Regions from separate parts of the Halomonas sp. BL6 genome, predicted to be linked through region 2. Evidence: predicted binding sites of a transcription regulator. Region 2 holds the regulator's gene; each other region holds the start of a gene.
The links. Region 2 encodes sigma-54, which starts transcription at its own class of promoters, with help from an activator protein. Its sites were predicted from a motif close to TGGCACNNNNNTTGCTNT; they were not measured.
Positions count from the first base shown of each region.

Region 1: amt (ammonium transporter) is a predicted target of sigma-54. The motif match lies at 1,145-1,162, and genes of this name have one in related genera.
Region 3: FHJ80_RS09720 (sugar phosphorylase) is a predicted target of sigma-54. The motif match lies at 1,368-1,385, and genes of this name have one in related genera.

Region 1 is NZ_VDGL01000005.1:239,743-242,013, reverse strand. Features, by position in the region: gene FHJ80_RS12355 (FAD-binding oxidoreductase) at 1-966, opposite strand, end outside; gene amt (ammonium transporter) at 1,301-2,271, shown strand, end outside.
Region 2 is NZ_VDGL01000004.1:278,927-281,197, forward strand. Features, by position in the region: gene raiA (ribosome hibernation-promoting factor, HPF/YfiA family) at 1-178, opposite strand, end outside; gene FHJ80_RS10780 (RNA polymerase factor sigma-54) at 276-1,691, opposite strand; gene lptB (LPS export ABC transporter ATP-binding protein) at 1,797-2,271, opposite strand, start outside.
Region 3 is NZ_VDGL01000004.1:26,444-28,714, forward strand. Features, by position in the region: gene FHJ80_RS09720 (sugar phosphorylase) at 1-1,334, opposite strand, end outside; gene nrdR (transcriptional regulator NrdR) at 1,592-2,089, shown strand; gene ribD (bifunctional diaminohydroxyphosphoribosylaminopyrimidine deaminase/5-amino-6-(5-phosphoribosylamino)uracil reductase RibD) at 2,089-2,271, shown strand, end outside.

The sequences.
Region 1 (2,271 bases), on a different contig from region 2:
ATCGGCAGGGGATTCAAGACGGTCCAGCTCCGCGCCAGTGGTCAAGCGCACTCCCGCATTCATAGGTGCCAGCAAATAACCAACTTCGGCATCCATCAACCAGTAATTCAGCTTCGCTTCTGGCTGAGTCGCATAGTGCATGTGGTAGCCGCGCTTTACGAACGTTGGGAAATGGTAGCCCAGCGGCTTCATCCACTGGCCCGCCCACGGCCCCAAGGCCATGACGACTTGATCTACCTCTAACGACGCTGCGTTGGTCGTTACGGTCCAGCGCTCACCGTGCTGGGTGACGCCGGTAATATCGGCCTGTAACAACTCCCCACCCATGGCCTCGAATGACGTCGCATACGCCGCCACCAGGCCACCGGGGTCAGCAACGGTCCAGGGGTCGAGCCAGTGAATGGCACCAATAATGTCATCACCAAGCTGCGGTTCTTTAACGCTTAACGCAGCGCGGTCGAGCACAGCAAATTCGACGCCATAGAGTTCGCGGGCCTCTTCAGCTTCTTGAATGCGTTTATCGAGCTTCGCTTGAGTGCGATATATCTCCAACCAGCCCTCCTTACGCACCAAATGATCGGCCTTTGCCGCTTCGATCATCGGGCCATGGGCGTTTAGGCAAAGCTGAATCAGTGAAGCGTACTCGGGCACGATTTTTTTATAAAGCCGAGATGAGGAGTGGTGCCAGTAGCTCAGCAGCGGTGAAGCGGCATTGACCATTCCGGCGGGCCGGTAACGGATATCGACACGACGATTAGGCAACACGCTAAGGATGGTCTTCATATCGCGAGGAAACGGATAGGGCCGAACCGCCTCTCGCTGAATGATGCCCGCGTTACCAAACGAGGTTTCTCGGCCAGGTTGGCGACGATCGACCAGCGTGACTTGATGGCCACGTTTCTGCAGCTGCCAAGCAATACTGACCCCTACCATGCCTGCCCCCAACACCACCGTTTGACGCGCCATTTTGATGCACTCCTTTCTATCTGGATATTGTTCAGACTCATACTGTGAGCAGCATGGTTAACATATTGAAAAATATCACCAATCAAACCGCATTTGCACAGTCATAAAAACTGTTTTATCTATCATTTTTAGTCATTTATCACGCTTAAAGCGCAATAAAGGATGACTTCACTATCTGCGGCACAACAATTGCTTCATTACCATTAACACTACCTGAGCCACTCCATCGTTATGGACACTTTTAGGCTGGACGCTGCGTTCATGAGAAGCAACTCGACATTCTTTGCACCCCCTTCATGTCTGCGATGCACCAAAACAGTACAAGGAAAACACCATGGCCGATAGCTTCGACTCCACCTTGATCGACACGCTTTGGGTGCTATGGGCGGCAGCGCTCGTCTTCGTCATGCAAGCAGGTTTTCTCTGTTTGGAAGCGGGCACTACGCGCACGAAAAACGCCATCAACGTAGCAATGAAGAACTTGGCGGATTTTGCTATTGCCGTTAGCGTTTTCTGGCTAGCCGGTTTCGGCATGATGTTTGGCATTTCGCAAATGGGATGGCTAGGCAGCTCCCTGTTTGGCTGGCAATTGGAACCTACCAACGCATGGCTCATGACGGTCTTCGTCTTTCAGGCCATGTTTTGCGCCACGGCCGCTACCATCGTTGCAGGCGCCGTTGCCGAGCGCATGCCCTTCCTTGGCTATTTATGGACCGCCTTTTGGATTGCCCTATTGATTTACCCGGTGTTCGGCCACTGGGCCTGGGGCGGCTTACTGGGAGGCATGCCTGGCTGGTTGGCCACACTTGGCTTCATCGACTTTGCCGGGGCGACCGTGGTGCACAGTGTTGGCGGCTGGGTAGCCCTCGCAGCCGTAATCGTCATTGGTCCGCGCCAAGGGCGCTTTCAGATCGATCATCCCCCCACCGCGTTTCCAGCGGGGAACTTGCCGCTGGCAATGCTGGGGGCGCTCTTCATGATACTGGGTTGGTTTGGATTTAACGGTGGTAGCACACTCGCGCTGAATAGCTCCGTGCCTGGGATTATCGCCAACACCATGCTGGGTGCCGTAGGCGGCATTTTATCGGCCCTGCTGGTGGGCTGGCGGGTGCGCCGCTACGCCGATGTCATGTATGCCATCAACGGGGCCATCGCTGGTCTGGTGGCCGTCACGGCAGGTGCTCATGCGCTGTCACTCCATGCCGCCTTTTTACTGGGTAGCGTAAGCGGCGTGCTGATGGTACTGGCCAGCGAATGGCTGCTGAAAAAGCGTATCGATGATGCAGTAGGCGCCATCCCAGCTCA
Region 2 (2,271 bases):
CAGCACCGGCGGCATGTAGCGTGCACGCTGCCTGCTGGCGCTCCTTTTCGACAGATAAGGTCACTTGTACCGTGGTGATATTGTCGTAGTGTCGTTCGACGCGTTCCAGCTTTTCGTTAACGTAGTCACGCAAGGCGTCAGTCAGTTCAACGTGATGACCAGTGATGTTTACTTGCATTGACGTGCTCCTTATCCATCGGGCTGTACTTCGATTGTAACCCTTTTTACGCTATTGCAAAGCCCTTGCGGTGAGTTTGTCACGACCAAACGTTTAACTAGCGTAAACGGCGGCGCTCGCTCGAAGAGGGAATGCCCATCGACTCGCGATATTTCGCGACGGTACGTCGTGCCACGCTTATTCCGCCCTCTTCGAGAAGCGTCACCAAGCGACTATCGGAGAGCGGTTTGCCTGAGGGCTCCTCTTGAATGAGCTTTTTGATACGTGCGCGAATGGCCGTGCTCGAGTGGCTGTCGCCGCCGTCTTGGCCACTGACTTGACTGGAGAAAAAGTATTTCAACTCGAACACGCCACGCGGTGTATGAATGAACTTCTGTGTCGTCACGCGTGAGATGGTCGACTCATGCATCTCTACGGCTTCGGCGATGTCGGCCAAGATCAGCGGCTTCATGGCCTCTTCGCCGTGCTCTAGAAAGCCAATTTGGCGAGCGATGATTTCACGCCCCACGCGCAGCAAGGTGTCATTGCGGCTAGAGAGGCTTTTGATCAGCCAGCGCGCTTCTTGAAGGTGCTCTTTCAAGAACTGGTTGTCCTGGCTCTTGTCGGCGCGTTTGATCAAGCTGGCGTAGTCGGGTTGGATGCGTAGCCGTGGAAGAGCGTCCGGGTTGAGCTCTAAATGCCAGCCTTCGTTGTCATGGCGCACGACCAGATCGGGAGTGATGTAGCTATCGTCGGTCACGCCGTAGGCGCTGCCGGGTCGGGGATCGAGGCTGCGAATTAATCGAATGACGTCATCCAGCTGCTCATCGTCCAGGCTCAAACGGCGCTTGAGGAGGCGCATATCGTCTTTGCCTAGCGCCTCCAAAAACTGTCGTACCAGCCGTTTGGCTGGCATCAATAGCGGGGTGTCTTCCGGCAACGCAGCAAGTTGAAGCATCAGACATTCTCGCAGGTCGCGAGCGAATACGCCGGTCGGCTCGAACTGCTGCAAGCGCAGTAGGGTATTTTCCACTTCCCGTTGGCTCAAGCCGTCATGACCTTGTGCTTTGAGCCCTTCACGAATGTCGTTGAGCGGCTGGGTAAGATAACCATTGGCGTCCAGCGCATCGATCAGGCTCTCCGCAATTGCATATTCCCGTGAGCTGACATCGGTCATGGCCAGTTGCCACAGCAAATGGCCATGAAGGCTTTGGCCAGCGGCTTGACGCTCGAAGTCGGGTCCTTCGCTACCACCGCTCAGACTGCCCATGTCTTGATAGGTGTCCGACCAGTCGCTGTCGACGGAGAGTTCGTTGGGAATGCTGTCAGACCACTCGGCCTCTTGCGGCTCGCTGACTGCCTGCTCTCCAAACTCGTCCTCTTGCTCGAGCATAGGGTTGGCGTCAAGCGCTTGCTGAATTTCTTGACGGAGGTCCAGCGTAGAGAGCTGCAGCAAGGCAATGGCCTGTTGCAGCTGGGGTGTCATGGTCAGCTGTGTGCCGATACGCAATTGGAGAGAAGCTTTCATGACCATCTGAGAACCACTCGTTAATCAGAAAGCTCCACCCTAGAGCGAGTTATGGCTACGTGCAAGTGCAATAAGCATGCCACTAAAAGAAAAGTTTGGTCAGGCCTCGGTTTAGAGCCGGAAATCAGCGCCCAGATAGACGTCGCGGACCTTTTGGTTATTGAGAATCTCCTGGGCGTTTCCACTGGCGATGATGTGGCCATCGCCAACGATGTAGGCGATATCGCAAATATCCAGGGTTTCACGCACGTTGTGGTCGGTGATCAAGACGCCGATGTGGCGTTTTTTGAGTGCGCGGATAATGGTTTTGATTTCGCCGACCGAAATAGGGTCGACCCCGGCAAAGGGTTCGTCGAGTAGAATGAACGCGGGCTCGGTGGCCAGCGACCGCGCGATCTCTACTCGACGGCGCTCGCCTCCTGAGAGGCTCATGCCTAGGTTGTCACGAATATGGGTGATATGAAAATCTTCGAGCAGTGACTCCAGGCGAGCTTCTCTGGCGCTGCGATCGAGCGTTTTGCGCGTCTCGAGGATGGCCATGATGTTATCGGCTACCGAGAGCTTGCGAAAAATCGAGGCCTCTTGG
Region 3 (2,271 bases), 250 kb from region 2:
GTGCCGGTGAGCGTGTGGATATAGAGCGCAGGGATCCCTTGCAAGCTGAGCATGATCGCTTGGCTGCAGAGAAAGCGTGCAATTTGCCACGGGTCCGGGCCACGGCGGGTGCCGCGCATCGCCTCGAACCATGTGATATTGATCTCGTAGGGCGTGTCGCTGCCGTCAGGATTGCTGCGCATGCTGACAAATCCACCAAAGCGGTGCATCAATTCCAGCAGCGCGTCACGCTCGTGGTCGGGGAGCAGGCCTTCAAGAGGCCGTACACCTATACCGTCGTGGCTGGCGGTAAAGTTCAAGTAGGTACACTGCGGCGGCAGTACCGGGAGGCTGTTCAACCACGTTTGTAGCGTCGTCGCTTCCCCGCGGGTCAGGGTATGCAGTAAAAGCGGGGGCAGGGCGAACTGATACACCATGTGGGCTTCGTCGGGAGTGCCCTGCGTCAACCGCTCCAAGCCGAAGTAGCTAATGTTTTCGGCGTGTGGCACGTTGGTTTCGGTAATTAACAGCGTGCCGGGCGCCATCTCATCCACGATAGCGCGCAGTAAGCGCACGACGGTATGGGTCTCTGGCAGATGGATGCACGGGGTGCCGAGCCGTTTCCATAGAAAGGCCACTGCATCCAGGCGAATGATGCGTACGCCTTGCTGCAGGTAGAACAGCAAAATGCCCACGAACTCGAGCAGCACGTCCGGGTTTTCGAAGTTGAGATCGATTTGATCTTCCGAAAAGGTAGCCCATACGTGGCGGGTGCCGCGACGCGTCGAGATCGGCACCAATAACGGGCTGCTGCGCGGGCGGGTGACCTGGGAAACGTCCGTGTCAGGATCCACCTCAATGAAATAGTCGCGCCCGGGTAGGCTACCGGTGAGATAGTCGACGAACCAGAGCGACTCTCGGGAGACATGGTTGAGTACCAAGTCAGCCATCAAGTCGTAGTGGCTGGCTAGGGTTTGGACGTCCGACCACGCGCCCAGCTCACTATTGACCTCACGATAATGAATCACCGAAAAGCCGTCGTCGCTGCTCCAAGGGAAAAAGGGCAGCACGTGAACCCCACTGACGGTGTCTCCCAGATAACGTTGCAAAAACGTATCCAGCACGGCTAGCGGTGGCGTTCCCTCATCGACGATCGAGTCGCCGTAACAGATGACCCACTGATCCTTTTCGCTCCACATTGGTGCATCGACAGATTGACCGTTAACGGTCGGTGCAGCGTTTGCTCCCTCGCGAAAATGCGCGACGTGTTGACCTATTCGCCGCTGCACTTCCCCTGCGCGCGGGCCGTATAGCTGGGTGAGGTAGTGGTGAACAGTCTTTTCGAAAGCGGTCATAGCGGGCGTCCTTTCAATCATCCTTCGACAAACGCTGCAGCTTGTGTGCCAAATCGTTACAATACGTTGAGATAGGGGCTGTATAACACCGCCATACGATAGCTCGGCGGGTCGGCTACCGCCGACAGCTGGCGATAAAACAGTTTACAAAATAGCGAAGGGCTCGTAGAGCACGCACCGTGACGCTGCGTCCCTTCGTTCAGGCTGACACGCTGCACGTACTGGTTTTAGTGCGTACTGATAATAGGTTGACTGCCATGCATTGCCCTTTTTGTGGTGCAAACGATACGAGAGTGACGGATTCCAGGCTGGTGGCAGAGGGTGACCAGGTGCGCCGACGCCGCCAGTGCGCCAGCTGCCATGAGCGTTTTACGACGTACGAGACCGCTGAGTTGATCATGCCGCGGGTGGTGAAGTCCGACGGTTCTCGCGAGAGTTTCGATGAAGCAAAGCTACGTGCGGGGATGCTCCGCGCACTGGAAAAACGCCCGGTCAGTGCCGAAGCGATCGAAGCCTCGGTAGAGCGCATTCGTCAAACGTTGCGCGCACGTGGTGACCGTGAGGTGAACGCCCGGGAGGTGGGCGAGGCGGTGATGAAAGCGTTACGTAGCCTCGACCAAGTGGCCTACATTCGTTTTGCCTCTGTATACCGCAAGTTTCAGGACCTGGATGAGTTTCGTGCTGAAATCGATCGGCTCTCCCAAGAGCCCTCCGATGAGCCGGCCGGGCAGGGATCACCGAACGGAGCGTCATGATGGGTGAGTTCTCCACTGCCGATCATCGCTACATGGCCCGCGCGATTCAGCTGGCCAAGCGGGGGCTTTACACCACCGACCCTAACCCAAGAGTGGGGTGCGTGATCGTGCGCTTCGATAGCGATGGAGACGCTCGCATCGTGGGGGAGGGGTATCACGTGCGGGCTGGGGAACCTCATGCC